One region of the Halomonas sp. I5-271120 genome, then DNA from elsewhere that is predicted to be linked to it. Evidence: predicted binding sites of a transcription regulator. Region 1 holds the regulator's gene; each other region holds the start of a gene.

Region 1 (9,992 bases):
GCGCCATGCGGGCGATCTCGGCGGCGGTCTCGAGCCGTGGCCCCTGGGTGCAGCCGTAGATGCCGCCATCATGCAGCGCCTCGCCGGCCGCCCTGCCCGCCTCAAGCACCGCATGGCGCAGGGCGGCATCGTAGGGCCAGGAAAAGTCGATGTGCTTGAGGCTCTTGAAGCGGCCATCGAAGTAGGTCGATTCTCGGCCGCTGGTGTAGTCGATCAGTTGGTCGGGCACCACCAGCGCCTCGGGGGCATGGAGGGGATCGATGCCGCCCACGGCATTCACGCCAACGATACGGCTGGCGCCGGCCTGCTTCAGCGCCCAGAGGTTGGCGCGATAGTTGACCCGATGCGGCGGCAGCTTGTGGGGGTGCCCATGGCGGGCCAGGAACAGCACCTCGTGATCGCCGAGCTGGCCTTGCAGCACGCTACCGGAGGCCGTACCGATGGGGGTCTCGGCGCTGTGCCGCTTGGTCACTTCCAGCCCCTGCATCTGGGTGAGGCCGGTGCCTCCGATGATCGCGAGCATGCTGCCCCTCCTTATCTATGACCGCCTCTATGACCGCCGCGCCGGGCCTTACATGCCCTGGGGCGCGAAGATCCCCGGCGCGTTGCGCCAGTAGCCCTTGTAGTCCATGCCGAAGCCGAATACGTAGCGATCCTCGACATCCAGGCTGCAGTAGTCGGCCTTGAGGCCCGGTACGGCCTTGCGGTCATGATGCTTGTCGACCAGCACCGCGGTAGAAATGCTGGCCGCGCCCGCTTCTCGACAGTAGGCCAGAATGGCGGCCAGGGTCGAGCCTTCGTCGAGGATGTCGTCAACGATCACCACATGACGGCCGGCCATCGGCACCTCCGGCGACACGCGCCAGAATAGCTCGCCGCCGCGGGTGCCGCCGCGATAGCGGGTAGCGTGCAGGTAGTCGACCTCCAGCGGGAAGCCGAGCCGGGTCAGCAGGTGGCCGGTGGTGATCAGGCCGCCGTTCATCACGCAGTAAAACACCGGCAGCTTGTCGCCGAGATCGGCGGTGATCCTCTCGGCCATCTGGTCCAGCGCCCGCTCGACCGCCTCTTGAGAAATCAGGCAGTCGGCGTTATCCATGATGTCGCGCATGGCGGCCAGGGACGCGTCGGCGGAAAAAGCTTGTTGAGTCATGGGGTCACGAGTCGGTTGGGAGTGAAGAAGAGGGTTCGCCATTGGCCAGGGCTTCCAGCCGGGCATGGACGCGGCGCCAGCGCGACAGCGCCGGCAGGTTCTCGAGGCTTGGCCGGGCACGGCCGTAGCGCAGCTTGGCCTGACGCTTGCTGCCACGACCGGCGCAGGCGTCGAGCGCTTCCAGCGCGGCGGCACGGTCGTTGCACACAAGCACCATGTCGCAGCCGGCATCCAGCGCCGCCAGGGCGCGCTCGCCGGGGCCACCGGCGACGTGGGCTCCGGCCATCGACAGGTCGTCGGAGAAGATCGCGCCCTTGAAGCCGATCTCCTCACGCAGGAAACCCAGCCAGCTGCGCGAGAAGCAGGCCGGGCGGGCGTCGAAGGCGGAATAGACCACGTGCGCAGGCATCACGCCGCCGAGCCGCGCGGCCTGATCGGCAAAGGGCACCAGGTCATGCTCACGCAGGTCGTTAAGCGGGCGCGGATCAACGGGCAGTTCGAGGTGCGAGTCGGCGGCCACACTGCCGTGGCCGGGGAAATGCTTGCCCACGGCGGCCATGCCGGCCTCGTTAAGCCCTGCAATGAAGGCGCCGCCCAGGCGGCTGACCTGCTGTGGGTCGCTCGAGAAGCTGCGATCGCCGATCACGGTGGACTCGCCGCCGTCGACGTCGAGCACCGGGGCGAAGGTGATGTCCAGCCCGCAGGCGGCCATCTCCATGCCCAGCAGCCAGCCGGCATCCTGGCAATGCTGCAGTGCTGCCTGGGAGTTACTCTCGAAGCCTTCGGCCAGCCGTGCCATGGCCGGCAGCCGGGTGACGCCGCGACGAAGCCGCTGCACTCGCCCGCCTTCCTGGTCGATGGCCAGCAACAGGTCTGGCCGTACCGCGCGAATCGCGCTGCACAGGGCCTGAACCTGGGTGGCATCCTCGATGTTGCGGCCGAACAGAATCACCCCGCCCACGTCGGGGCGCATGAGCATATCGGCTTCTTCCGGCGTCAGCTGGGGACCCTCGAGATCCAACATCACTGAACCCAGCGGTTGCGTCATCTTGGTCTTCCTTGGCGTTGAAGGAGGGGGATTCTAGAACAATGTCTCGCCGGACGACAGGCACCGCTCAGTCATGCAGCCAGACCGGCGTTCCGGGCGGGGCTGCGGCGAAGACCTCGAGCAGGGCCTCATCGCGCAGTCGAATGCAGCCGTGGGAAGCAGCCACCCCCATGGGTTCGGTGGGCGGTGTGCCGTGCAGATAAATGTAGCGACGCTGGGAGTCGACGTCACCACCGCGGTTGTAGCCAGGCTCGAGGCCACACAGCCAGAGGATGCGGGTGAGGATCCAGTCACGCTTGGGATGCTCGGCGGCAAGCGCCGCTGAATAGACTTCGCCGGTGGGCCGGCGGCCCCGGAAGACGCAGCCGAGTGGCTGCCCCTCGCCGATGGCGGCGCGAACATAGTGCCAGCCGAGCGGTGTCTGGCCGCTGCCCTCGTGCTGACCGTGACCGGCCAAGCCACTTGATATCGCATACTCGGCGTGACGGGCAGAGCCCTGCCAGACGACAAGGCGCTGCGTCGTGACATCGATGTCGAGCCAGATGCCATCCGCCGGCGGCAAGGCGTCGAGTCGTGGCGTGTGCATCTCCTACCCCGCGGCCTTGATGGATTCGGGGGCACCTTCTGGCAAGGGAGCCTGGAGGGCGGCCACTACCACCGGCCGCAGACGACGCACCAGATCGCGCACGCTGACATGCTCGTCGAAATCCTTCTCGGCGATGTCACGCAGCGCATCGAGGCCAGAAAGCGTGAAGATCACCGTGCCAAGCACGAAGTGCAGGCGCCAGAAGCGCTCGGCATCCGGCAGTTCCGGTGTGGCCTTGCGTACCAGGTCGGTGAAACGGGTGAAGACGCTGCCGTAGTGCTCCTGAATGTAGCGGCGCAGATGGCCCTGGGCCTGACTGTAGGCAAGGCCCAGCAGCTTCATGAAGACCTTCAGGCTGTTACGTTCGGCTGGCACGTCAAGCACCGAGCGCGCCATGGTCTCGAGCAGGACTTCGAGGGGAATGATTTGCCCCTGGTAGTCCTGCTCCAGCGCATCGAGCGCGGTGTGAAAGCGCTCGGTGAAAGGATCAAGATAGCGGGCGAAGACGGCCTGGATCAGCGACTTCTTGGAACCGAAATGGTAGTTCACCGCTGCCAGGTTGACCTTGGCCTTGCTGGTAATGGTCCGTAGGGAGGTCTCGGCAAAGCCGCGCTCGGCGAACAGCACCTCTGCGGTATCGAGAATCCGCGTCACAGTATCGGTCTGGGCCATGCTCATGCCTCTCCACCTGTCACCAATAAACGAATGTTTAAAACATAACCTGATTCTATGTCGTGCATCAGAATGTCACAACGGTGCGGAAAATCCACCTTAGGCCCGTCAACGTGCATCACAGCGGCCTGAATGGCCCTGGCGAAAAGGCTGTGGTGAAGGGTAATGACGAAGCACAGTGGTGAAGGGTACGGGCGAAAGAGGCTTGCCGTATTACTGGATGCAATCACATACTGTATACTTGAACAAACACCCTCAGTGACCACCGGCGGAGGCCGCATGACACGCCCCCTGACACCGCGCCAGCAGAACGTCTATGACTTTATCGTCAAGACCATGAGCGAGTTGGGCTACCCCCCGACCCGTGCCGAAATTGCCCGCGCCCTGGGCTTCCGCTCCCCCAACGCCGCCGAGGAACACCTGCGCGCCCTGGACAAGAAAGGCGCCATTCGCATGGTGCCCGGCACCTCGCGGGGCATTCGCCTGCCGGCGATGGAAGCCGAGGCAGGGGAAAACGAGCCCAAGGCCGCCAATGCGTCCGAGGCAAGCGCTCAGGGGCTGCCGATCATCGGTGAGGTGGCAGCGGGCAGCCCGATCCTCGCGACCGCTCATATCGATCGCTACTGCCCGCTGCCGGCCGATTACTTCACGCCGCGTGCCGACTATCTGCTGCGGGTGCGCGGGCTGTCGATGAAGGATATCGGCATTCTCGAGGGCGACCTGCTGGCCGTGCATCGCACCGAGCGCATTCGCGATGGTCAGATCGTGGTGGCACGCATCGATGAAGAGGTCACGGTGAAGCGCTTCAAGCGCCAGGGGCATACCGTTTGGCTGATGGCCGAGAACGAGGAATTCGCGCCCATCGAGATCGACCTGCGCCATCAGGCACTGGAAATCGAGGGCGTCGGTGTGGGCGTGATTCGCGGCGGCAACGGTCAGGCCCTGCACTGATACCCACGCTTTCACGCCACTGACGGAACGCCCGACATGGCCGGCACGCCAAGAAAAATCCTGCATGCCGACTGCGACTGTTTCTTTGCCGCGGTCGAGATGCGCGACAACCCTGCCCTGCGAGACGTGCCGATCGCCGTCGGGGGCGGGGTCGACCAGCGCGGGGTGATTGCCACCTGCAATTATCCCGCTCGCGCCTTTGGTGTTCGCTCGGCCATGCCCACCGCTCGCGCCCTGCGCCTGTGCCCTGATCTCGTGCTGGTGCGCGGCGACTACGAGCGCTACCGGGAGGTCTCCCGCCAGATCCAGGCGATCTTCCACGAACTAACCCCCCTGGTAGAACCCCTCTCCCTCGATGAGGCTTTCCTCGACGTCAGCGACGTCGACCATTTTCAGGGTAGCGCCACCTGGATGGCGCAATGGCTGAAGGCCGAGGCCCTGAAGCGCACCGGCATCACCATCTCGGTGGGCGTGGCCCCCTCAAAGTTCCTGGCCAAGATCGCCAGCGACTGGGAAAAGCCGGACGGTCTGACCGTCATCACCCCCGATGACGTCGATGCCTTTATCACCGCTCTGCCGGTGAATTGCCTGCACGGAGTCGGTCCCGCTACCGCCGCCAAGCTTGAGGCAATGGGCATCGCCACCTGCGAAGACCTGCGCACCTGGCCAATCGAGACCCTGCTTGAGCGCTTCGGCAAGTTCGGCAAACGGCTCTTCGAGCTCGCACGAGGCATAGACGAGCGCGAAGTACGCACCCACCGCGAGCGCAAGTCGATCAGCGTTGAGACGACTTTTCACCACGACCTGCCGGACCTGGCGGCCTGCCGAGACGCCCTTCTCCCGCTGATCGAGCGGCTGGCCGGACGCATCGAACGCCACGGCCAGCCGCCGCTGGACAAGCTGTTCCTGAAGGTGCGCTTCAGCGACTTCACCCTCACCAGCCTCGAGTGCCAGGGCGCCATCCCCAGTGCCGAGCTCTTCCACCGCCTGCTCGATCAGGCCTGGTCGCGGGCGGCACAGCCGGTGCGCCTGCTGGGCGTAGGGGTGCGCCTGGTATCAGCCGACGCTCGCCGCCAGCTCTCGCTGTTCGACGGCGAACCTGACGATGCGTCAGAGACGGTAGCCGACCTCGCATCTACTGACGTCTTTGAGGATGATTCTGAAGACGCCGTCGAAGACGTTTCTGACGACAGGCCGGAACAGCAATAACGGCCCCGGCGCAGCTTTCAGGTCAATGTCCGGCTATCCAGTAGCGCCTTAGATCAAACAAGGTCTGGTCCTTCGATAGCGGCTAGCCCAGCAGCCATTGCCAGGCCTTGGCCTCGACCAACACCACCCACAGCCCGAGCAGGATGAATACCGAGCACGCCAGCAAGTGGATGGCCCGCATCGGCAGGCGTTCGCAGAACCGTGCACCAAGCCACAGCACCGGCACATTGGCGGCGAGCATGCCAAGGGTGGTTCCCAGCGTCACCAGCAGCACGTCCTCGAAGCGGGCGGCCAGCAATACGGTGGCGATCTGGGTCTTGTCGCCGATCTCGGCGAGAAAGAACAGCACGAAACTGGTGAGGAACACGCCATGCCCAGGCGGGCCGGCCTCCAGGCCGTCGTCATCGTCAGGTTTGAGCAGCCAAAGGCCCATGCCGATGAATGCCAGGCCCACCAGGGCCGTCATCAGGCGAGGGTCGATCAAACCAACCAGCGTAGCGCCGAACCAGGCAGATACGCCGTGATTGATCAGGGTAGCGGCAACGATGGCCCAGAAGATCGGCCAGGGGCGAGCAAAGCGCGCCACCAGCAACAAGGTGAGCAGTTGGGTCTTGTCGCCAATTTCAGCCAGTCCGATGGCCAGGCCGGAAGTGATGAGTGCGTCCAATGAATGATTCCCCCGGGCCGGCCACTAGACGATACAGAACACGATGTGCCGCCGGCCCCGGAAGCACATCATGTTCTGAGTCTCGTTTGACCTTTGGGCTATCAGGTATCGGATACCAGGCCCCGGGTCGTCGATGCCATGGTCGTAGCGACCAAATTTGTTGACATCGACCATTCTCGGTCGCTTCTTACGCGGGTGTCGCAGCGCTTACGCAGGCTTTTAAGCTTACGCAGGCTGCTTTTACACGGCCTATAGGAAAGCCGCTGGACACGCCGCAGGAAGGCGGTTGGAAAGTAACTACTCCCCCAAAACGGTTGAGATGATAGCGACTTATACCAGGCTTGCCAAGTTATCGCTGGCGGCGATCAGGCGAAGACTACGGTCTTGTTGCCGTGGATCAGCACGCGGTCCTGCAGGTGCCAGCGAAGACCACGGGCCAGCACGGCTTTTTCCACGTCGCGGCCGAAGCGCACCAGGTCATTGGCGGTATGACAGTGGCTGACGCGCTGGATGTCCTGCTCGATGATCGGGCCGGCGTCCAGTTCCTCGGTCACGTAGTGGCAGGTCGCGCCGATCAGCTTGACCCCACGCTCATAGGCCTGGTGATAGGGCCGCGCACCGGCGAAGGAAGGCAGGAAGCTGTGGTGGATATTGATCACCCGGCCGGCATAGCGCTCGCACAGGGCCGGCGGCAGAATCTGCATGTAGCGGGCCAGCACTACGGTGTCCGCCTGGGCCTCTTCGACCAGGCGTTCGACCTCGGCGAAGGCCGGGGCCTTGTCGCTGGGGTCGACGGGCACGTGATGGAACGGAATGCCATGCCATTCGACCAGCGAGCGTAAATCGTCGTGGTTGGAAATCACGCAGGGGATCTCGCAGTCCAGCTCGCCTGCGGTAAAGCGATAGAGAAGATCGACCAGGCAGTGGGATTCCTTGGACACCAGCATGGCCACCCGCTGGGGACGGCGGGTATCGGTCAGCTTCCATTGCATCTCGAAGTCGTCGGCGATCGGTGCAAACGCCTCGCGAAAGCCTTCCGCGTCGAGCGGCAGCGACTCCGCCACCACCTCATAGCGCATGAAGAAGCGGCCGCTGGTCAGGTCGGAGTGCTGGTTGGCTTCGGTGATCGAGCCGCCCTGGCCGGCGATGAAGTTCGAAACACGCGCCACAATGCCGACACGATCAGGGCAGGAGACCACCAAGCGATAGTAATGAGACATGGGTTGACCGTCAGTTGATAACCAGAAGAAAAAAAACCACAAAGATGACTGCTGGCAAGGCACCAGACCCTCAAGTGTAACGAATTCACCCGCCTCGAAACACTCTGTACGCGGCGCCTCGCGTTGTCGCTAGCCTTACCAGATGCGTATGATGAGGCGACTCTTTGCTACATCGTGTTCGTCATGTTCCGACCTCGTGTCCAGATTCGTCCTCGCCGTCGTCCTCCGCTGCACTTCCTGCCTCTGGGCGGGTGTGGTGAGATCGGCATGAACCTCAATGTCTACGGCTATGACGGACACTGGATCGCCGTGGACTGCGGCATGATGATCCGCCAGGATCTGCCCGATAGTCCGCTACAGGTGCCCAACCTGACGACGCTTGGCACCCTCGGTATTACCCCAAAAGCCCTGATCATCACCCATGGTCATGAGGACCATATCGGCGCCGCCGCCTGGCTATGGCCCCAGTGGGGCTGCCCGATTCATGCCACGCCGCTGGCGGCCGGCCTGCTGCGGGCCAAGTTCGCCGAGCGCGGCCTGGCCACCGACGCCATCCATATCATTGATCCGGGCGAGGCCATGGAGACCGGCCCCTTCGGGCTGCGTTTCCTGCCGCTGACGCACTCCATTCCCGAGAGCTGTTCGCTGCTGATCACCACGCCCGAACAGCGCGTATTGCATACCGGTGACTGGAAGTTAGACCCGGCGCCGATGATCGGCAAGCCGGTCGACGAGAGCCTCTATCGGGCGTTGGCACCGGTCGACCTGGTGGTCGGCGATTCCACCAATGCTCCCCTGCCCGGCCACTCACGCAGCGAGCGCGACGTGGCCGAGGCACTGGAGCGCACCATTGCTGCCTGCAGCGGTCGGGTGATCGTGTCCTGTTTCGCCAGCAACCTGGACCGGGTACTGGCCATCGGCCTCGCCGCCCAGCGCTGTGGCCGTCGGGTCAGCCTGATGGGCCGCTCCATGGAGCGCATGGTGGGTGTTGCCCGTGGGCTTGGCTATCTCGACGACTTCCCTCCCCTGGTGCCGGTGCGAGATCTTGGCTACCTGCCTCCCGAGGAGGTCCTGGTGATCGCCACCGGCAGCCAGGGCGAGCCACGCGCGGCACTCTCGCGTCTTGCACGCGGTCGCCATGGGGATTTCGAGCTCGCGCCGGGAGACAGTGTGATCTTTTCCGCCAAGGCGATTCCGGGTAACGAGCGACTGATCGAGCGCTTGCAGCACGGCCTTCGCCAGCTCGGCGTCACTCTCTTCGATGAACGCGAGTACCCTGAGCTGCATGCTTCTGGCCACCCGGCTCAAGACGAGCTGAACACCTTCTACGAATGGGTGAAGCCGCGCCACCTGCTGCCGGTGCATGGCGAACATCGCCACCAGCAGGCGCACCGGGAACTGGCCGAAGCCCGCGGTATTGTAGCACCGCTGGTGCCAGTCAACGGCGATCTGATCCGCCTGGACGGTGACGGCCTGACCCGGGAATCGCGCCACCCTCAGCCGCCCTGCATCATCAGCCAGGAAGCGGTAACCCCGGTACCGGATCTTGATGATCCCAAGGCCGGTCGCCGTGAACGTCATGGCAGTCTCTTCCTGGCCCTGCCGGTCACCCCGCTGGATGAAGGCTGGACGCGGATCGGTCGCCTGTTGCTCGACGTTTCCACATCGACGCCGCTCGATGAGGACGCCTTCGCCGACTGGCTGGACGATCGACTGGGCGAATTATCGGCGGATAATCTCGCCGAACTTCGACGGCAGCTGCATCCTAGCCTGATGCATTATCTGGGCGAACGCCTGCGCCATCTTCCGGCGGTGCATCTGCAACTGCTGGCCGCTGAGCCTCCCGGCGAAGAGACATCCGCCAGCAGATCCTGAGCAGGGCCAACACGTCATGAACCTTAAGAGACGAGGATAGGCAAAGGCTGGTTGAACTAGCCAACCTTGTCTTACCTTGCCTGCCTCGCCTGCCGCTCGGCCTTGGCCATCTGCGCCATGAGGTTCTTCGCGACTCACTTACGGACTTACATCAGCCTTTCCGTGGAGCATCACACGACAGCCGATGATCAGGACTGTTTGGCATCCTTCGGCGGACGGCCACGACGACGCTTGGGCTGCTCTGGCACCAGATCATCCACGGAAAGCCCGGCATCATTGATGGCTTCACGAATCTCCGCGAGCTTTTGCTCCTTCATTCGCTCTTCCTGCTGACGCTCACGCTCTTCTTCCTGCTTGTGTTCGATGACTTCGCCAATGACTTCAGCCAGCTTGTGAAGCTGTTCCATGCTCAGCTGCCGCGCGGCTGCGCGCGCGACATTCTTGTTGCGGGCAATACGCTCGAGGGTTTCCGATGACATTGGCTTCTCCACGTGTCGAGTGCTAAAAAACCGTTAACTACAGAAAAGAAAAGTATATGCACAAGCCGTTACTTGGCAAGAAATAGACACATATTTGCCCGCAAAAAAACCGACCCACTGGGGTCGGTTTTTTTA
Region 2 (9,992 bases), 1.7 Mb from region 1:
TGCGCTCGGACAGGTTGACGCCGCCCAGCATGCGGGCCAATTCGCTGATGCGGCCCCCTTCGTCGAGCAGCGCCATGCGGGTCTGGGTGCTGTCGCGTTTGGCCTGTTTCTCGATATGCAGGTGCTGGTGCGCCTGGGCGGCTACCTGGGGCAGGTGGGTCACTGTCATTACCTGGCCGCTGGTGCCGAGCCGCTTGAGTAGCTGACCGACGATTTCGGCGGTGGCACCGGAGATGCCGACGTCGACCTCATCGAACACCAGAGTGGGAATCGTCGAGTGGCTGGCGGCTACCACCTGGATGGCGAGGCTAATGCGCGACAGCTCGCCGCCGGAGGCGACCTTGGTCAGCGCTCGTGCCGGCTGCCCCGGGTTGGCGCTGATCAAGAACTGCACGCGATCGAGGCCATCCGGTGCCGGGCTGGTGCGCTCCTCGAGAGCTACCTCGAAGCGCGCCTTGCCCATGGCCAGGAAAGCCAGTTGGCCCTGCACTTCCTTGCCGAAGCGCTTGGCTGCCTTGCGGCGTGCCTCGCTGACGTCCTTGGCCTGTTTTCGCCACTGCTCGCGCAGGGTCTCGACTTCGGCGCTGAGCGCTTCGATATCGTGCTCGCCGCCATCCAGACCCTCGAGCTCTTCGCGCAGCCGCTGATGCAGGGCGGTCATTTCCTCGGGCATCACATGATGCTTGCGGGCAATGCGGTGCACTTCGCCAAGGCGATGGTCGACCTGAGACAGGCGCTCCGGGTCGAGCTCGGTGGCGTCGGCGAAGCGTGCCAGCTCCCGGGCGGCTTCTTCAATCTGAATGCGCGCGCTGTCGAGCATGCCGAGTGCCTCGGCCAGGGCGCCTTTTTCGCTGCCGGGCAGAGGGGAAAGGTGGCTCATGGCCTGGTTGAGCAGGGTCAGAGCCCCGCCTTCGTCACTTTCGCAGCACTCGCTGGCGAACTGGCTCTCGCGCAGGTGTTCTTCGGCATGGGCGAGGCGTTCCTGCTCTTCCTCGAGCTCGGCGAGCTCGCCCTCGGCCAGCGCCAGCTGGTCGAGTTCTTCGACCTGATAGCGCAGCAGCTGGCGACGGGCCTGGATCTCGTCGCCGTCCTCGGCGAGGCGCTTAAGCTGCCTGCGGCTCGACTGCCAGGCCCGGAACGTCTCGGCCAGTTGGGTCACGGCGGGGCGATGGCCGGCAAAATCGTCGAGCAGGCGCAGGTGCGTATCCTCGTTCAAAAGCGCCTGATGGGCATGCTGGCCGTGAATCTCGATCAGATGCTCGCCGAGCGCCTTGAGATCGGCGATGGTCGCTGGCTGGCCGTTGATCCATGCCTTGGAGCGGCCACCCTTGGTGATGACCCGGCGCAGCAGGCAGTCGTCGGCGGGCAATTCACGGGCATCCAGCCAGTCGCGGGCAGCCGGCAGGTCAGCGATATCGAAGCGGGCGCTGAGGTCGGCGCGTTCGGCGCCGTGGCGCACGCTGCCGGCATCGGCGCGCTCGCCGAGGCAAAGCCCCAGGGCGCCGAGCAGAATCGATTTGCCGGCGCCGGTTTCGCCGGTGATGGCGGTCATGCCGCCCTGAAGCTCCAGGTCGAGTCGCTCGACAATGGCAAAGTCCTGAATGGCAAGCTGCACCAGCATGGCTGTCTCCCGCACGTGATGGGTAATGTCCCGCCGTCTCGCGTCGTGGTCTGTGCGTTTATACAGTAGTCTATGCCCCCCTTCAATTGCCAGCGCAAACGCTGCCTCGTCATGCCTTGAGTTCGCCGTGACCATCCCCATATAGGCGTGAGTTCACCCATACAGTTGACCCATTCAGCTGCCAGGGCGGCCTTGGGCCGCCTTTCGACGTCAGGAGATGCTTCATGGCCAAAGAACCTCAGACGCCATCACAGCAAGACGAGGCCGAGCACAGCACGCTCGAGGAAGAAATTCATGACACCGTCGAGGCCATCGAGCCCGAGAGCGAAGCCGTCGACAACGCCGAGGCCGACGTGCTGGCCGCGAAGGTCGAAGAGCTCGAAGAGAGCCTGAAAGAGGCCAAGGATCAGCAGCTGCGCGCCGCGGCCGAAGCGCAGAACGTGCGTCGCCGTGCCGAGCAGGATGTCGACAAGGCGCGCAAGTTCGCGCTGGAAAAGTTCGTCAAGGAACTGCTGCCGGTCATCGACAGCCTCGAGAAGGCCCAGGAAGCCATGGAAGACGGCGCCAGCGAGTCGCACCGCGAGGGCGTGGCGATGACCCTCAAGCTGCAACAGGACGTGCTGGGCAAGTTTGGGGTTGAGGTCGTTGACCCGCAGGGCGAGCCGTTCGACCCGCAGTTCCATGAGGCGTTGACCATGGTGCCGTCGCCCGATGTCGAGCCCAACTCGGTCATCGAGGTGATGCAGAAGGGCTACCTGCTCAATGGTCGCCTGGTTCGCCCGGCGATGGTCGTGGTCAGCCAAGCTGCCAGCTGATCGCGGGCAGGCGCCCCCTGCTTGGGGTGCGCCCGCCTAGCCAAGGCAGAAATAAAGACGTCAGCAACATCTACGTCAGTAAAACAGGATAGGTCGTCAAAAATAGGGCTTGAAATGATCTCAGCGGCCCCCACATAGACGACAACCCCGCGGCATTTGTCGCGAGTAACGAATCAAAGCAACGACTTTTCGAGGATTTCCTATGGGACGCATCATCGGTATTGACCTGGGGACAACCAACTCCTGTGTCGCCGTTCTCGACGGCGACAGCGCCAAAGTCATCGAGAACGCTGAAGGTGGCCGCACCACGCCGTCCATCATCGCCTACACCGATGATGGCGAGACGCTGGTAGGTCAGGCGGCCAAGCGCCAGGCCGTCACCAATCCGCAGAACACCCTGTACGCCATCAAGCGCCTGATCGGTCGTCGCTTCAAGGACGATGTCGTCCAGAAGGACATCAAGATGGTGCCCTACACCATCACCGAAGCCGACAATGGCGACGCCTGGGTGCAGGTGAAGGACAAGAAGCTGGCACCGCCGCAGGTCAGCGCCGAAGTCCTGAAGAAGATGAAGAAAACCGCCGAGGACTACCTGGGCGAAGAAGTGACCGAAGCGGTGATCACCGTGCCGGCCTACTTCAACGACTCTCAGCGTCAGGCTACCAAGGACGCGGGTCGCATCGCCGGCCTCGAGGTCAAGCGCATCATCAACGAGCCGACCGCAGCTGCTCTGGCCTACGGCATGGACAAGGCGCGCGGCGACAAGACCATCGCGGTCTATGACCTGGGTGGCGGCACCTTCGATATCTCCATCATCGAAGTGGCCGACGTCGACGGCGAAACCCAGTTCGAAGTGCTCGCCACCAACGGCGATACCTTCCTGGGCGGCGAAGACTTCGACATGCAACTGATCAACTACCTTGTCGATCAGTTCAAGTCCGATAGCGGCATCGACCTGTCCGGCGACAACCTGGCCATGCAGCGCCTCAAGGAAGCCGCCGAGAAAGCCAAGATCGAGCTGTCCAGCGCCCAGCAGACCGACGTCAATCTGCCCTACATCACCGCTGACAACACCGGTCCCAAGCACCTCAACGTCAAGGTGACCCGTGCCAAGCTCGAGTCGCTGGTCGAGGATCTGGTCAAGCGCTCCATGGGCCCCTGCAAGACCGCCCTGTCCGATGCCGGCCTTTCCTCTTCCGAGATCGACGACGTGATCCTGGTGGGCGGTCAGACCCGCATGCCGATGGTGCAGAAGCAGGTCGCCGAGTTCTTCGGCAAGGACGCCCGCAAGGACGTCAACCCGGACGAAGCCGTGGCCGTGGGTGCTGCTATCCAAGGCGGCGTGCTGGGCGGTGACGTCAAGGACGTGCTGCTGCTCGACGTGACCCCGCTGACGCTGGGCATCGAGACCCTCGGCGGCGTGATGACGCCGCTGATCGAGAAGAACTCGACCATCCCGACCAAGAAGACCCAGACCTTCTCGACCGCGGATGACAACCAGACGGCCGTGACCATTCACGTCCAGCAGGGCGAGCGCAAGCAGTCCAGCGGCAACAAGTCCCTGGGTCGTTTCGACCTCAGCGACATTCCGCCGGCACCGCGCGGCGTGCCGCAGATCGAAGTCGCCTTCGACCTCGACGCCAACGGCATCCTGAACGTGTCCGCCAAGGACAAGGCCACCGGCAAAGAGCAGTCGATCGTGATCAAGGCCTCCAGTGGCCTGTCCGAGGAAGAAGTCGAGCAGATGGTCCAGGACGCCGAGGCCCACGCCGACGAGGACAAGAAGTTCGAGGAGCTGGTCCAGCTGCGTAACCAAGCCGACGGCATGGTTCACGCCGCCAAGAAGACCATCGAGGAAGCCGGCGACAAGGCGACCGACGATGAGAAGCAGAAGATCGAAACGGCCATCGCCGAGCTGGAAGAAGCCTCCAAGGGCGACGATCAGGAAGCCATCCAGGCCAAACTGGATGCCCTGACCGAAGCCTCCGGTGCGCTGGCGCAGAAGATGTACGCCGAACAGGCCGAAGGCGAGCAGGCCGAGGCCGGCGCCGAGGCGGGTGCCAAGCAGGAAGATGACGTGGTCGACGCCGAGTACGAAGAAGTCAACGACGACCAGAAAAAGCAGTAAACCACGACATCTGAATGACGGATGACGCCAGCGCGGGAGCCTGACTCCCGCGTTGGTGTTTCCGCACTGTCGCTACGGAGGCGGACAGACCCATGTCCAAACGTGATTACTATGAAGTTCTGGGCGTCGAGCGCGGGGCCGACCAGAAAGAGGTCAAGAAGGCCTACCGACGCCTCGCCCAGAAGTTTCACCCGGACCGTAATCCGGATGACGAAGGCGCGCAGCAGAAGTTCCAGGAGGTCTCCGAGGCCTACGAGGTTCTGAGCGACGCCGATAAGCGCGCGGCCTACGACCAGTTCGGCCATGCCGGTGTCGATGGCCAGGCCGGCGGTGGCTTCGGCGGCGGCGCCGGTGCCGGCGGCTTCAGCGACATCTTCGGCGACGTGTTCGGCGACATCTTCGGCGGCGGCGGTGGTCGACGCCACCCGAACGCCCCGCAGCGTGGTTCCGACCTGCGCTACAACCTTGAGCTCGACCTCGAGGATGCGGTGGCCGGTACCTCGGTGGATATCCGCGTGCCGCGCCATGTCGAATGCGGTCGCTGTGACGGTGGCGGTGCCGAGCCCGGTTCCACCAAGGAAACCTGCCCGACCTGTGCCGGTCACGGCCAGGTGCGCATGCAGCAGGGCTTCTTCGCCGTGCAGCAGACCTGTCCGACCTGTCATGGCAGCGGCCAGCAGATCAAGGTGCCCTGCCACGAGTGTCATGGCGAAGGTCGCGTGCGCGAGACCCGCACCCTGTCGGTGAAGATTCCCGCAGGCGTCGATACCGGCGATCGCATTCGCCTCAACGCCGAGGGCGAGGCCGGCATCAACGGTGGTCCGCCCGGCGATCTCTACGTACAGGTGGCGATCAAGCCGCACAAGATCTTCCGCCGCGACGGTCGTGATCTGCTGTGCGAAGTGCCGATCAACTTCGTCGATGCCGCCCTTGGCGGTGAGCTCGAAGTGCCGACCCTGAACGGCCGGGTCAAGCTGAAGATTCCCGCCGAGACCCAGACCGGCAAGCTGTTCCGCATGCGTGGCAAGGGCGTCAAGCCGGTGCGCGGCGGCCCCGCTGGCGACCTGCTGTGCAAGGTCGTGCTGGAGACCCCGGTCAAGCTCAGCGACGACCAGAAAGACCTGCTGCGCCAGTTCCAGGACAGCCTGGAAGGCAGCAACAACCATCACTCGCCGAAGAAGACCAGCTTCTTCGACGGCGTGAAAAGGTTCTTCGAGGACATGAAGCCGTAAGGCCTCTCGAAGCCGGCTGTGATGGAAAAGGCCCTCGTCATCTCGAATGGCGGGGGCCTTTTCATTATCAGGCTTTCACCCTGGCGCAAGCCCGGGGTTCGTAGATAGTCTGTTGGAAGAACCGACCCCTCCCGCCTTTTACCCTCGAGGATACCGTCATGCCCATTTCACGTACCGAAATTCCCACCGAGTCCGGGGCCAAGCTGATCAATCGCCTGTGCAAGCACTGGGCGCACAAGTTCCAAGTCGAGCACGAAGAGGGCCATGGCCGTGTCCATTTCGACGCCGGCACCTGCCTGATGGAAGCCGATGCCACGCACCTGCGAGTGGCCGTCGAGGCGCTGGATGTCGAGAGTCTCGATACGCTCGAGGGCGTGGTGGCGAGCCACCTGGAGCGCATGGCCGGCGATGAGCCGCTGAAGATGGTCTGGGAAAACTGAGCAGGCGCACTCCGTGATCCTCAAGGCCCATCTCGGCCTGCTGTTGTGGGCGCTGCTGGTAGGCCTGTCGTTTCCCGCGGTGGGGCTGATCGGCGCCGACCTGCCGCCGATGTTGCTGACCGCCCTGCGCTTTACGGTAGCGGCGCTGGCACTCTGGGGGCTGGCCAGGCGAGCGCCGGATCGCTGGCCCGACGGCGCCGCCTGGCTGCTTTATGGGCTGATGGGGCTGTGTCTCGCGGGATTCTTTACGGCCATGTTCTGGGCGGCGAATCATGCGACGGCGCTGTCGATGGCCACGCTGTTCGTCAGTGTGCCGCTGTTGGCCTTCCTGTTTGGCCTCGCGGCAGGGCTTGAGCGCCGCGGCTGGCGGCTTCCACTGATCCTTGCCCTGGGCGCCGCCGGTGCGCTGTTGCTGGCGTTTGTCGAGGCCGGAAGTCAGGACAGTGCCAGCCTCGGTGTCGTCTTTGGGCGCGGCGAAGCGGTGTTTCTGCTCGGTTGCATGGCCAGTGCGCTCTATCCGGTGCTCTCGAAATGGGGGCTTGCCCGGGGGTGGCTGTCGACCTCGGCGGCGGTGCGCACCTTCTGGAGCCTGGCGCTGGGTGGGGGCTTGGTCGGCGCCCTGGGCCTTGTGGTCGAGCCCGTCGCGGCGCTATCCACGATGCGCCTCAGGGATGCCCTGGTGGTGATCTACCTGGGGCTCTTCTCCAGCGCCGTGACCTTCTGGCTGCAGCAGCGGGCGACCGCGGTGCTCACCCCCGCTGCCGTCACCGCCTACGGCTACCTGGTGCCCTTCGTGTCGATGCTACTGCTGTTTCTTCAGACACCCGACCGGCTTGGCTGGGAGTGGCTGCCCGGTAGCGTACTGGTACTGGCGGCGATGGTATGGCTGTGGCGTGAGGATGTCCTCAGTCGGTGGGCAGCGAGAAGCAACTGAGCAACGTCGTCTGCAGCATGATGAAGTTGTCGTCGCTGACCATCAGGAAGCGGCCATTGTCGAGCCGTGTCAGGCCTTCGAAGTTATCGAGCCGCCAGCCCTCGCCGCTGGAGAGGCGAGCGACGGTCTCGACCTCGGCCACCCCGCTGTCGGTCAGGCGCACCCGGCGCAGGCTGATCACCAGCGGCGCCGGTGGCGCGAAGGCGCGCTCCAGAGCCAGCAGGGTGTCGCCGTTCCCTTCCAGCGCCGTCAGGCCGCTACCGGCTTCCGGCGCCAAGGGGTAGCGCCACTGTCGACCGCTTGCGGGGGCGAACAGGCGTGTGGTGCCCGCAGGCATGTCGGCAGGCGGGCCTTCCAGGCCGACGATCAGGCCCTCGCGACGGTCGACGGCGAGGGCCTCGGCGCCAGCATTGAAGTCGGCGCCCTCGAAGCCCGCTGGCCGCATGGGCTGCCCCACTGGCTGGCCGTCGGGAGTGAAGCGTTGTAGGCGGTGTTCGCGCTCGAAGCCGACCAGCAGGGTGGCGTCGCCATCAATCCCGTTGGCGCCGCCTTCGATGATCAGCGATTCGGCATCCGCCGCGTCGTCTTCGAGCGGCTGACCATCGGCATCCTTGAGGGGCAGGGAGGCAAGCAGGGTGAAACCGCTGAGCTTGTCGGCCGTGAAGTCGAGGCGCGCCTGGTACAGCTGGCCACGATCGGATAACAGGTAGAGCAGCTGGGCGTCGCTGTCCCAGCCCAGCGCCGAGAGGCCGCCCAGCGCCGTGCCGTTAAGAGACGTGCCGTTCAAAGACGCGCCACCCTGCTCCTCAGATTGCCATTCGGAGGGCAGTTTGAGGGTGCCGCACTCCTCGATGCCCTGGCGTGACACGCCGGTTGGCGGGGCCAGCTGGGTCGGGCTGACGCCGCCTGCACAGCTCAGGGGCACGAGGGCGAGGGCGATCATGACGGGCAGCAGCCAGACGGCAATGCGCAGCAGGCATCGGGTCACCGGGCGAGCGCATGCTCGAGGGGCTGAGTGAAGGCCCGAGACAGGCCAGTATGGCAACGGGGGGCGAGACATGGTGGCGTCCGGTGGGGTGACCCTCCGAGCTTAGGCCAGTCGCGGGGCGCGCGCATGACAGACGCGCCGCGTCGGCAGTTGCTATACTCCCGCGACTTTTTGCACGACGTTTCACTTACACGACTTGCCTCGTGATGTTCCGCGACTTGTCCCGCAAGTTTCGCCAACCGCTTGGAGACTGTATGTCCTCTCACGCTCCCCGCATTGCTATCGTCGGTGCCGCCGGCCGCATGGGCCGCACCCTGATCAACGCCGTCACGCAGGATCCGGAGGCCATCCTGGCCGCGGGCATCGTCGAGTCGGGTAGCTCGCTCGCGGGTGCCGATCTTGGCGAGCTTGCGGGCCTTGGCAAGCTCGGCGTGGTGGCCAGCGACGACCTTACCGCTGTGCTCGATGACGTCGATGTGCTGATTGACTTCACCGCGCCTCGGGTGACGCTGGATAATCTGGCGCTGTGCGCCCAGCACGGCAAGGCGATCGTGATCGGCACCACCGGGCTTTCCGATGATGAGATCGCCGAGCTCGACGGCTATCGTGATCGGGTGCCGATGGTCTTTGCCCCCAACATGAGCGTCGGCGTCAACCTGACTCTCAAGCTGCTGGAGACCGCCGCCAAGGCGCTGGGCGATGAGGGCTACGATATCGAAGTGATCGAGGCCCACCACCGCCACAAGGTCGATGCGCCCTCCGGCACGGCGCTGAAGATGGGCGAGGTGATGGCCGATGCGCTGGAGCGGCCCCTCAAGGAGTACGGCGTGTTTGAGCGGGTCGGCCACTGCGGTCCGCGTACCGACAAGGAGATTGGCTTCGCCACTGTGCGCGCCGGCGACATCGTCGGTGAGCATACGGTGATGTTTGCCACCGAAGGCGAGCGCATCGAGATTACCCACAAGGCCTCGAGCCGCATGACTTTCGCCAAGGGCGCGGTGCGCGCGGCGCGCTGGGTGTCTGGTCGTGAGGCCGGCCGCTATGATATGCAGGATGTGCTCGAGCTCAAGTAACGCGAACCTGCCCGGTGCACGGCGTCCATTGGACCAAAGGGCTAGCCGTCGGGCGGTGATTCCGGTAACATTGATCAAATTTTTTGGCCGGGCGATGTTGCCACGCTTGTAGCGGATCGCACCTCGCTTGTAGCGAATCGCCCCAGCAGGCATGTAGAGCGAATGACAACAAGCGGGATGAAACCGGTTCTCCGGGTTTCGTCCCGCTTTTTTACGAGCCGCCGGCAGCGCCCGCCGCCATAAAAGCACACCAGTCGTCGGACGATGAGGCCGTTGCCCCTGACGGTCTCCTGAGCATGGGAGGAAGTTGCGTTGAACAAACCCGCGATATTGGCCTTGGAAGATGGCAGCGTTTTCCACGGCACTGCGATCGGCGCCGATGGGCAAACCAGCGGTGAAGTGGTGTTCAATACCGCCATGACCGGTTACCAAGAAATTCTCACCGACCCCTCCTACACCCGACAGATCGTCACCCTCACCTATCCCCACATCGGCAACACCGGCATCAACTCAGAAGACGTCGAATCCGGCGCCATCGCCGCCGCCGGTCTGGTGATTCGCGATCTGCCGCTGCTGGCCAGCAACTTTCGCAGCGAGCAGCGCCTCGATGACTACCTGAGAAGCCAGAACGTGCTCGGCATCGCCGACATCGATACGCGTCGGCTGACCCGCATCCTGCGTGACAAGGGGGCCCAGAATGGCGCCATCCTGGCCGGCGCGGATGCCGAGGGCGATGACGCCGTCGAGCGTGCCCTGGCCGC
Region 3 (9,992 bases), 1.9 Mb from region 1:
CGAAGCCTGCGAGGCTCGCCTCGAGGCCGGGCAGGGCGTTCAGTGCGTCACGCAGCCGGGCCAGGTCGCGGGGGCGTGCGCTGCGCAGCGCCACGCGGGCCAGGATGCGCTCGACGTCGCCGATGGCTTTCAGATCCTCGCGCAGGGCCACGAAGGCCTCGTCGTCGAGCAGTAGCGCCACGGCGGCCTGGCGGGCCAGTACACGCGGGCGGTCGTGCAGCGGCCGGTTCAGCCAGCGCTTCATCAGGCGCGAGCCCATGGCGGTGGCGGTGGTGTCGAGGACGCTGGCCAGGGTGTTGTCGCTGTTGCCGCCCAGGTTGGTGTCGATCTCCAGATTGCGCCGGCTGGCGGCGTCGATGACCACGGCGTCGTCCCGGTTCTCGACGCCGATGGCGGTAACGTGAGGCAGTTGGGAGCGCTGGGTGTCACGGGCATAGTCGATTAGCACCCCGGCGGCGGTCATGGCGGCCTCGAGGTGGGCGCAGCCGAAGCCGCGCAGGTCCTGTACCGCGAACTGGTCGCATAGGGAGCGGGTCGCGGACTCGAGATCGAACAGCCAGTCGCTCTGGCGGCGCAGGCCGCGGCGCTCGGCAATCGAGGGCGGAAGGTCCTGGCTGTCGGCGATCAGCAGTTCGGCGGGATCGAGGCGCTGGACCTCGGCGAGCATCTCGGCCTCGCCCTCGACCTCCAGTACGCTGAAGCGCCCACTGGACAGCTCCAGCCAGGCCATGCCCCAGGTCTCGCCACGCGAATAGGCGGCCAGTACCAGGTTATCGCGGCTGGCATCGAGCAGCGCCTCATCGTAGAGCGTGCCAGGGGTGACGATGCGCACCACCTTGCGCTCCACCGGGCCCTTGCTGGTGGCTGGGTCGCCGATCTGTTCGCAGATCGCCACTGACTCGCCGGCCTTGACCAGTCGTGCCAGGTAGCCCTCGGCGCTGTGGTAGGGCACGCCCGCCATGGGAATCGGCTTGCCCGCCGACTGGCCGCGCTGGGTCAAGGTGATGTCGAGCAGGGCGGCGGCGCGCTTGGCGTCGTCGAAGAACAGCTCATAGAAGTCCCCCATGCGATAAAACAGCAGCACCTCGGGGTGCTCGCGCTTGATCTTCAGGAACTGGCTCATCATCGGGGTGTGCTGGGCGCTGGCCTGGGTCATGGGCTTCCTTGATTGCTCTGGCGTGCGTGGCGCTGCAGGGCGCGGCTGGACGTGACAGCGAGGACATGGCGTCGCCTGGACGGGTGACTCGTCAGGGACCGGCAAAAGGCGATATTCTACCCGCTCAGGCGCGCCTCGTCAGGCGCTGACCCGCCATTCCGAGAGCATTGCTCCGCCAGCCGTCAGGGAGGCAAGATGATGGGGAACACTGAGGCCCTCGAGGCCTTTGACACGCTCACGCTCGCCACTCGGCTGGGCGAGGCCTGCCGGGCCCGAGGCGCGTCGGTAACCGCCGCCGAGTCCTGTACCGGTGGCGGTGTCGCCCATGCCATCACCGAGATCGCCGGCAGCTCCGGCTACTTCGAGACCGGCTACGTGACCTATTCGAACGCGGCCAAGACGCGCCAGCTGGGCGTGCCGGAGGCGACCCTTGAAACGCATGGTGCGGTCAGTCGCGAGGTGGTCAATGCCATGGTAGCTGGGGCCTGTCGCGATAGCGGCGCGAGCCTTGCCGTCGCCATCAGCGGCGTGGCCGGCCCCGGTGGCGGCAGCGAGGCCAAGCCAGTGGGGACGGTGTGGCTGGCCTGGGGCGACAGTATTGCCCAGGAGGCCGTATGTCGGCACTTTGAGGGTGATCGCCACGCGGTGCGCGAGCAGGCGCTGCGGGCGGCGCTGGTTGGGCTGATCGTTCGGCTCGAGGGCTAGCAGGCCACTCAGGAAAAGTTGTTTGAGCGGTAGGCGCGGCCGGTTTTTTTCTCCATAATACTGTGCAGTCATACAGTGTTTGCTATCCGTATTTAGACCCAGTATTCAGAACTCATCGTTTTCCCTTTGATGACTCCAGGAGGCCATCCATGGCACAGGACGACAATCGCTCCAAGGCACTGAACGCGGCGCTCACCCAGATCGATCGCCAGTTCGGCAAGGGCACCGTGATGCGCCTGGGCGACGCGCCGCGCGTGGTGATGCCTTCGGTTTCCACCGGCTCACTGGGCCTGGATATCGCGTTGGGCATCGGCGGGCTGCCGCTGGGCCGGGTCGTCGAGATCTACGGGCCGGAATCCTCGGGCAAGACCACCCTGACCCTGTCGGTGATCGCCCAGGCTCAGAAGCAGGGCAAGACCTGTGCCTTCGTCGACGCCGAGCACGCGCTAGACCCGAGCTACGCCGAGAAGCTCGGCGTCAACCTCGATGACCTGCTGGTCTCGCAGCCGGATAACGGTGAGCAGGCGCTGGAAATCTGCGACATGCTGGTGCGCTCCGGCGGTGTCGACGTGATCATCGTCGACTCGGTGGCGGCGCTGACGCCGCGGGCCGAGATCGAAGGCGAGATGGGCGATTCCCACGTGGGCCTGCAGGCGCGTCTGATGTCGCAGGCGCTGCGCAAGATCACCGGCAACATCAAGAACGCCAACTGCATGGTGGTGTTCATCAACCAGATCCGCATGAAGATCGGTGTGATGTTCGGTAGCCCCGAGACCACCACCGGCGGCAACGCCCTGAAGTTCTACTCAAGCGTGCGCCTGGATATTCGCCGCACCGGCTCGGTCAAGCAGGGCGATGAGGTGACCGGCAACGAGACCCGCGTCAAGGTGGTCAAGAACAAGGTGGCGCCGCCGTTCCGCCAGGCCGAGTTCCAGATCCTCTACGGCAAGGGCATCTACCACGCCGGCGAAGTGGTCGACCTGGGCGTGCAGTGCAACCTGGTCGACAAGGCCGGCGCCTGGTACAGCTACAAGGGCAGCAAGATCGGTCAGGGCAAGGCCAATGCCGCCCAGTATCTCGAGGATAACCCGACCATCATGGAAGAGATCGAGAGCCAGATCCGCGCCCAGTTGCTCACTCAGGCCGAGCCGAAGGACGACAAGGCCGAAAGCGAAGCCGTGGCCAGCGACGAGCTCGACGACAAGGCCTGATCCATGGCGTTCGAGTCCGGCAATGCGACACGCGGCGGGGGCGGCGATCAGTCGTCACCCCGTGACGACGCCATTCGACTGCTGGCGCGGCGAGAGTATTCCCGCCACGAGCTCGAGAGCCGCCTGTCAGCCAAGGGGCATGCTCACGAGGACGTGGCGGCCTGCCTCGATGCCCTGGCCGAGCAGGGCCTGCAGTCGGATGAGCGTTTTGCCGAGCACTTCGTGCGCTCGCGCACCTTGCGCGGCCAGGGGCCGCGCAAGGTGCGCGCCGAACTGGATCAGCGCGGCGTGGGGCGCGAGATGGCCAATGAGGCCCTCGAAGATGCTGAAGTCGACTGGTATCAGCTGGCCGCCGAGACCCTCGCTCGGCGCTTCAGTGGTCCCGGTGACGCGCCCAAGGAACGCGCCAAGCGCGAGCGTTTTCTTGCCGGCCGTGGCTTTGACTTCGACCAGCTCAAATATGCCCTGGCCCATGCCTGGGACGCCCCCGAGGTCGACTAGCCCGCGCTTCCCCCCTGAAAGTTTCCCGCCGACTCGTTATACTCCAAGGTTTGCGACGACACCGGCGTGCCGTGTCGGTCCGCCTCGGCGGCCGCTCGCCCGCAGCGTCAACACGCTTATCGCCACGGACTAGATATGAAAAGCGCAGAGATCAGACAGGCCTTTCTGACCTTCTTCGAAGAGCAGGGACATTCCAACGTGCCGTCCAGCTCGCTGGTGCCGGACAACGACCCCACCCTGCTGTTCACCAACGCCGGCATGGTGCCCTTCAAGGATGTTTTCCTGGGGCGCGACCCGCGTCCCTACGTGCGCGCCACCTCGGCCCAGCGCTGCGTGCGCGCCGGTGGCAAGCACAACGACCTGGATAACGTCGGCTACACCGCTCGGCACCACACCTTCTTCGAGATGCTCGGCAATTTCAGCTTCGGCGACTACTTCAAGCGCGAAGCCATCCAGTTCGCCTGGACCTTCCTGACCGAGCGCCTAGGGCTGCCCAAGGACAAGCTGTGGGTCACCGTCCACATAAGCGACGATGAAGCCGAGCGCATCTGGAAAGACGAGATCGGCATCGACCCCGAGCGTTTCTCCAAGCTCGACGAGGACAACTTCTGGCAGATGGGTGATACCGGTCCCTGTGGGCCGTCCTCGGAAATCTTCTTCGATCATGGCCCCGAGGTCTGGGGTGGCCCTCCCGGCAGCCCGGAAGAAGACGGCGATCGCTACATCGAGATCTGGAACCTGGTCTTCATGCAGTTCGATCGCGACGCTCAGGGCAACATGAACCCGCTGCCCAAGCCGTCCATCGATACCGGCATGGGCCTCGAGCGGGTGGCCGCCGTGATGCAGGGCGTGCACTCGAACTACGAGATCGACTTGTTCCAGAACCTGCTGACGGCTGCTGCCGAGGCGACCGGTCACACTGATACCAGCGCACCGTCGCTGCGGGTGATCGCCGACCATATCCGCTCCTGCGCCTTCCTGATCGTCGACGGCGTTCTGCCGTCCAATGAAGGTCGCGGCTACGTGCTGCGCCGGATCATTCGTCGCGCGGTGCGCCACGGCCACAAGCTTGGCGCCAAGGGCAGCTTCTTCCATACGCTGGTAGCGGCGCTGGACGCCGAGATGGGCGATGCCTATCCGGAACTGCGCCAGGCACGCGCTCAGATCGAGACCGTGCTGGCCAAGGAAGAAGCGCAGTTCGCACGCACCCTTGATCACGGCATGGGGCTGCTGACCGAGGCGCTGGACGCCCTCAATGGCGACGTGCTGCCCGGCGAGACGGTGTTCAAGCTCTACGACACCTACGGTTTCCCCTATGACCTGACTGCCGACGTCTGCCGCGAGCGCGGCGTTTCTCTCGACGAGGCCGGTTTCAAGGCGGCGCTTGAAGCGCAGCGCGAGCGGGCTCGGGCGGCCAGCCAGTTCGGCGCCGACTACGGCGTTACCCTGGAGCTCGAGGGCGAGACCGCCTTCACCGGCTATGATCGCCTCGAGGACGAGGCCAAGATCACGGCGCTGGTCGATACAGAGGGCAACGAACTGGCGGCACTGGAAGAAGGCCAGAAGGGTGTGGTGGTGCTCGACCGCACGCCTTTCTACGCCGAGTCCGGCGGCCAGGTGGGCGATACCGGCTACCTCGTGGTCGACGGCGGCCGCTTCCAGGTCACCGATACCCAGAAGCAGGCCGGTCACCACCTGCACCAGGGACTGATGATCGAGGGCAGCCTCAAGATTGGCGCCACGGTAACGCCGACGGTCGATGCCAGCTTGCGTGCCGCCACGGTGCGCAACCACTCGGCGACTCACCTGCTGCACAAGGCGCTGCGGATGGTGCTCGGCGAGCATGTCCAGCAGAAGGGCTCACTGGTCAGCGCCGAGCGGCTGCGCTTCGATTTCAGCCACCTCGAGGCCGTGACGCCTGAGGAGCTCGCCGAAGTCGAGGCCATCGTCAACGCCCAGGTGCTGGCCAATGCGCCGACGCAGATCCAGAACATGACCCTCGATGAGGCCAAGGCCAAGGGCGCCGCGGCGCTGTTCGAGGCCAAGTACGCTGACGATGTGCGGGTATTGACCATCGGTGCCGACGACTTCTCGGTGGAGCTGTGCGGCGGCACCCATGTGGCGCGCAGCGGTGATATCGGCTGCTTCCATATCGTCACCGAGACCGGCATCGCCTCCGGCGTGCGCCGCATCGAAGCCATCACCGGCGAGGCGGCTCTGGCCTACTTCCAGGGCCAGGAGGCCCAGCTGGCGCGGGTCGGTGAGCGCCTCAAGGCCAAGCCCGAGCAGGTCGAAAGCCGCGTCGAGTCGCTGCTCGAACGCAATCGCGGCCTCGAGAAAGAGCTTGAACGCCTCAAGGCCAAGCTCGCATCGAGTGCCGGAAACGACATGCTGAGCGAAGCGCAGGACATCGCCGGTGTTCGCCTGCTCGCCAAGCAGCTCGAGGGCGTGTCCGGCAAGGAGCTGCGAACCGTGATGGACCAGCTCAAGCAGAAGCTGGGTTCCGGCGTGGTGGTTCTCGGGGTGGCCGATGCCGACAGTGGCAAGGTCAGTCTGATCGCCGGTGTGACCAACGACCTGACCGGGCGTCTCAAGGCCGGCGATCTGGTCAAACACGTCGCCGCCCAGGTGGGCGGCAAGGGCGGCGGCCGCGCCGACATGGCGCAGGCCGGGGGCAGTAATCCCTCAGCCCTCCCCGAGGCCCTGGCCAGTGTGCCGGCCTGGGTCGAGGCTCAGCTGGGCTAAGCTCACAGGGGGTCGCGGGCAGTGTTGCCCGGACCCCCTTATTATTTGCGCGTCCGACAAACGGCGCTTTCCTTTCACCCTTTCACTTCAAGGCAATCGCATATGGCGCTATACGTACAGAAATTCGGTGGCACCTCGGTGGGCTCGGTCGAGCGCATCAAGGCTGTGGCCGAGAAGGTAAAACGTTTCCGCGACAACGGTCATCAGATCGTGGTGGTGGTTTCGGCGATGAGCGGCGAGACCAACCGTCTGGTCGATCTGGCCAGTCAGATCAACGACGAGCCGACCCCGCGCGAGCTGGACATGCTGGTCTCCACCGGCGAGCAGGTGACCATCTCGCTGCTGGCCATGGCCCTGCAGAAGCTGGGTGTGCCGGCGACCTCCTACACCGGTGCCCAGGTCGGCATCCAGACCGACAGTGCCTACACCAAGGCGCGCATTCAGCGTATCGAGACCGACGAGATCCAGTCCGATCTGGATGATGGCCAGGTGGTCGTGGTGGCCGGATTCCAGGGCGTCGATGAGGAAGGCAACATCACGACCCTCGGTCGTGGCGGTTCCGATACCACCGGCGTGGCGCTGGCCGCGGCGCTAAAGGCCGATGAGTGCCAGATCTACACCGATGTCGATGGCGTCTATACCACCGACCCGCGGGTCTGCTCCAAGGCGCGCCGGCTCGAGACCATCACCGTCGAGGAGATGCTCGAGCTTGCAAGTCTCGGTTCTAAGGTCCTGCAGATTCGTGCCGTCGAATTTGCCGGCAAGTACAACGTGCCGCTGCGCGTGCTCTCGAGCTTCGAGGACGGCGGTAACGGCACCCTGATCATTGCAGACTCAGATGACGAAGAGGATTCCATGGAAGAACCGCTGATTTCCGGTATCGCTTTTACCGCCAACGAAGCCAAGCTCACCCTGCTCAACACCCCGGACGTGCCGGGCGTGGCCTCGCGGATCCTCGGGCCGATCGCCGATGCCAACATCGAAATCGACATGATCGTGCAGAATGTTGCGCCGGCCGGCGACTACACCGACTTCACCTTCACGGTCGGCAAGGGCGATTACAAGCAGACCATGAAGATCCTCAAGGATCAGGTGATTCCGGACCTGGGCGGCGGTGAGCTGCGCGGCGACGATAATATCGCCAAGGTCTCGCTGGTCGGTGTCGGCATGCGCTCCCATGCAGGCGTTGCCGCCAAGATGTTCCGCGTGCTGGCCGACGAGAACATCAACATCCGCATGGTCTCCACCTCCGAAATCAAGATCTCCGTGGTCATCGACGAGAAACACATGGAGCTTGGGGTACGTGCCCTGCACAAAGCCTTCGGCCTGGACAAGGATGACATCGAGCAAGAGTGATCGCCGCTGGTGACGCCGACCACTTTCACTACGCTATAGTGATGGCCACCGCCTTTGGTGGTGGCCACACTCATAGGGTGGTGAGCGGCGTCGCAATGGAAGGGCGTTTGGCTTGAAGCCGTGTGTCGCGCATAATCTTGCCTCGCTTGGACATAAGCGTGCATATCCCGTTGCAAGAAGTCTGAGAAGGAGATCGGTCATGCTCATCCTGACCCGCCGTGTTGGCGAAACCTTGATGATTGGTGATGAAGTCACCGTGACTGTGCTGGGCGTGAAAGGGAATCAGGTACGCATTGGCGTGAATGCTCCCAAAGATGTCGCAGTACACCGTGAAGAAATCTATCAGCGCATCCAGCGCGAGAAGACCGAGGAAGACGGCGAGCAGGAATCGTTGTTGTAAATCCCCCGGCGGCACCCGAACCGCTGTCAGAGTCGGGTGTGAAGAAGGTGCCTGCATGGGAAGCGGTGGCCGATAAAGTGTGGTAGGCTATCGCCGCTGGGTTGCAGGAGTGGTGGTTGTAAAACACTCAAGGCCCGGTAAACCGTGGTTCAGCGTTCGTCCTGAGTCTCAGACGTGATCTGGTCATGGTAAGCGCAAAAAAGTTGCCCGAAGGGTTGGACAAACACCTTCAGAAACGGTAACATACGCGCCGTGTTGATGAGGGAGAGGTGGCCGAGTGGCTGAAGGCGCTCCCCTGCTAAGGGAGTATGGGGTTTATAGCCTCATCGAGGGTTCGAATCCCTCTCTCTCCGCCATTAACTGTGATGCGTCGCAGTAACATCAGCACAACGAAGATGTAATGCATAAGCACGCGCCCGTAGCTCAGCTGGATAGAGTATCTGACTACGAATCAGAGGGTCGGAGGTTCGAATCCTCCCGGGCGCGCCATCTTCCCTCCAGCGTGAAAGCATTTTCTCGCCGGATATTGGTTGTGGCTTAGATTGTCGCCCTTCCAACACGAGTACTACCCGATACGCGCCCGTAGCTCAGCTGGATAGAGTATCTGACTACGAATCAGAGGGTCGGAGGTTCGAATCCTCCCGGGCGCGCCAGATTTCAACCCGTCCTCTCGAGGGCGGGTTTCGTGTTTTTGGCCTCGCTACTGTCGGTAGCCCGAGCGCCTCCGCATTTCTTGATATCGATCCCAGCGTTGCCAGCCCTGTCTGGTGGCTCGGTCTTGATCTTTTCGGGCGTCGTCGCAATCGCGTACGGCGCCTTTTTTTGCCGATCTTTCCTGATCCTGTCCACGGGCCTATCCTGGATTGCTCTTCGCAGCCGGGCTTTCGACGACGGCTCTATCCATGCCGCTAGTCAAAACCCTGTCTTAAAGCCCCAGCCAAAGCCCTATCCATGACCCTTAGCCTTGGCGCATGCTAAGTGTCATCGTGCAGGGCCAGTGACCAATGGTGTCTGGTCATCCATGTCCACAAGAGCTGTCGGGCGCGAGAACCCCGTGGCTGGGTGGGTAGAAAGATTGTTACCCAAGGAGATAAGTATTCGCCTAGGGGTGTTCTGTCTTTTGCTGGCAATTTGACGATAAATTGTCTATAAATTGTCATAACAAAAATTCAACAAGAGAGGACTCCAATGACCAGACTACTGCTTAATGCCGATATGGGCGAAAGCTTCGGCCCCTGGAAAATGGGGCTCGATCATGAGGTCATGCCGGTAGTCGACCTGGCCAACGTGGCCTGCGGTTTCCATGCCTCGGACCCCGATACCATCCGCGCAACGGTCCGCCTGGCCGCTGCCCATGGCGTCACCGTCGGGGCGCACCCGGCCTATCCCGACCTGGTCGGTTTTGGTCGCCGCTCAATCGCCTGCTCGAGCGAGGAAATCGAGAATCTGGTGCTCTACCAGATCGGCGCGCTGGCTGCGCTGTGCCGCGCCGAGGGCGCGCGCCTGGGCTACGTGAAACCCCACGGTGCGCTCTACAACGACATGATGCGCGACCCGGACAAGCTGTCTGCGGTGATGCGGGCGCTGCGCGCCTTCGATGCCGACTTGCCGTTGATGGTAATGGCGACCCGCGATCCCTCGGCGGCTCGCTCCCTGGCCGCCGAGCACGATCTCACCCTGTGGCTCGAAGCCTTCGCTGATCGCGCCTACGATGCCGAGGGGCGCCTGGTCAGCCGCCGCGAGCCCGGGGCCGTGCATCACGACCCCGAGGTGATCATCGATCAGGCGCGGCGAATCGCCATCGGTTCGCCCCTCACCGCCTCCGATGGCAGTGAGCTGGTGCTCGAAGCCGATACCCTTTGCGTTCACGGTGACAATCCGGAATCGATCGCCGCGGTCAAGGCCATTCGCCAGGCCC

What was found. Region 1 encodes LexA, which represses DNA repair genes until DNA is damaged. Its sites were predicted from a motif close to TACTGTNTANNTANACAGTA; they were not measured.
Region 2: a site for LexA is predicted at 1,670-1,689, ahead of recN (DNA repair protein RecN). Genes of this name have one in related genera too.
Region 3: a site for LexA is predicted at 1,920-1,939, ahead of recA (recombinase RecA). Genes of this name have one in related genera too.

What each region holds. Positions count from the first base shown of each region.
Region 1 is NZ_CP130701.1:3,122,638-3,132,629, reverse strand. It holds gene Q2K57_RS14095 (S-methyl-5'-thioinosine phosphorylase) at 1-523, opposite strand, end outside; gene Q2K57_RS14090 (hypoxanthine-guanine phosphoribosyltransferase) at 572-1,150, opposite strand; gene nagZ (beta-N-acetylhexosaminidase) at 1,155-2,198, opposite strand; gene Q2K57_RS14080 (L,D-transpeptidase) at 2,266-2,784, opposite strand; gene Q2K57_RS14075 (TetR/AcrR family transcriptional regulator) at 2,788-3,456, opposite strand; gene lexA (transcriptional repressor LexA) at 3,736-4,407, shown strand; gene dinB (DNA polymerase IV) at 4,444-5,616, shown strand; gene Q2K57_RS14060 (TMEM165/GDT1 family protein) at 5,699-6,283, opposite strand; gene purU (formyltetrahydrofolate deformylase) at 6,649-7,503, opposite strand; gene Q2K57_RS14050 (ribonuclease J) at 7,771-9,378, shown strand; gene Q2K57_RS14045 (H-NS family nucleoid-associated regulatory protein) at 9,567-9,857, opposite strand.
Region 2 is NZ_CP130701.1:1,468,845-1,478,836, reverse strand. It holds gene recN (DNA repair protein RecN) at 1-1,621, opposite strand, end outside; gene grpE (nucleotide exchange factor GrpE) at 1,846-2,436, shown strand; gene dnaK (molecular chaperone DnaK) at 2,639-4,564, shown strand; gene dnaJ (molecular chaperone DnaJ) at 4,657-5,796, shown strand; gene Q2K57_RS06505 (DUF2218 domain-containing protein) at 5,955-6,236, shown strand; gene Q2K57_RS06500 (DMT family transporter) at 6,250-7,170, shown strand; gene Q2K57_RS06495 (esterase-like activity of phytase family protein) at 7,142-8,158, opposite strand; gene dapB (4-hydroxy-tetrahydrodipicolinate reductase) at 8,413-9,231, shown strand; gene carA (glutamine-hydrolyzing carbamoyl-phosphate synthase small subunit) at 9,544-9,992, shown strand, end outside.
Region 3 is NZ_CP130701.1:1,246,195-1,256,186, reverse strand. It holds gene mutS (DNA mismatch repair protein MutS) at 1-1,156, opposite strand, end outside; gene Q2K57_RS05525 (CinA family protein) at 1,355-1,861, shown strand; gene recA (recombinase RecA) at 2,011-3,072, shown strand; gene Q2K57_RS05515 (regulatory protein RecX) at 3,076-3,573, shown strand; gene alaS (alanine--tRNA ligase) at 3,709-6,318, shown strand; gene Q2K57_RS05505 (aspartate kinase) at 6,421-7,674, shown strand; gene csrA (carbon storage regulator CsrA) at 7,874-8,074, shown strand; tRNA gene Q2K57_RS05495 (tRNA-Ser) at 8,338-8,430, shown strand; tRNA gene Q2K57_RS05490 (tRNA-Arg) at 8,487-8,563, shown strand; tRNA gene Q2K57_RS05485 (tRNA-Arg) at 8,651-8,727, shown strand; gene Q2K57_RS05480 (5-oxoprolinase subunit PxpA) at 9,263-9,992, shown strand, end outside.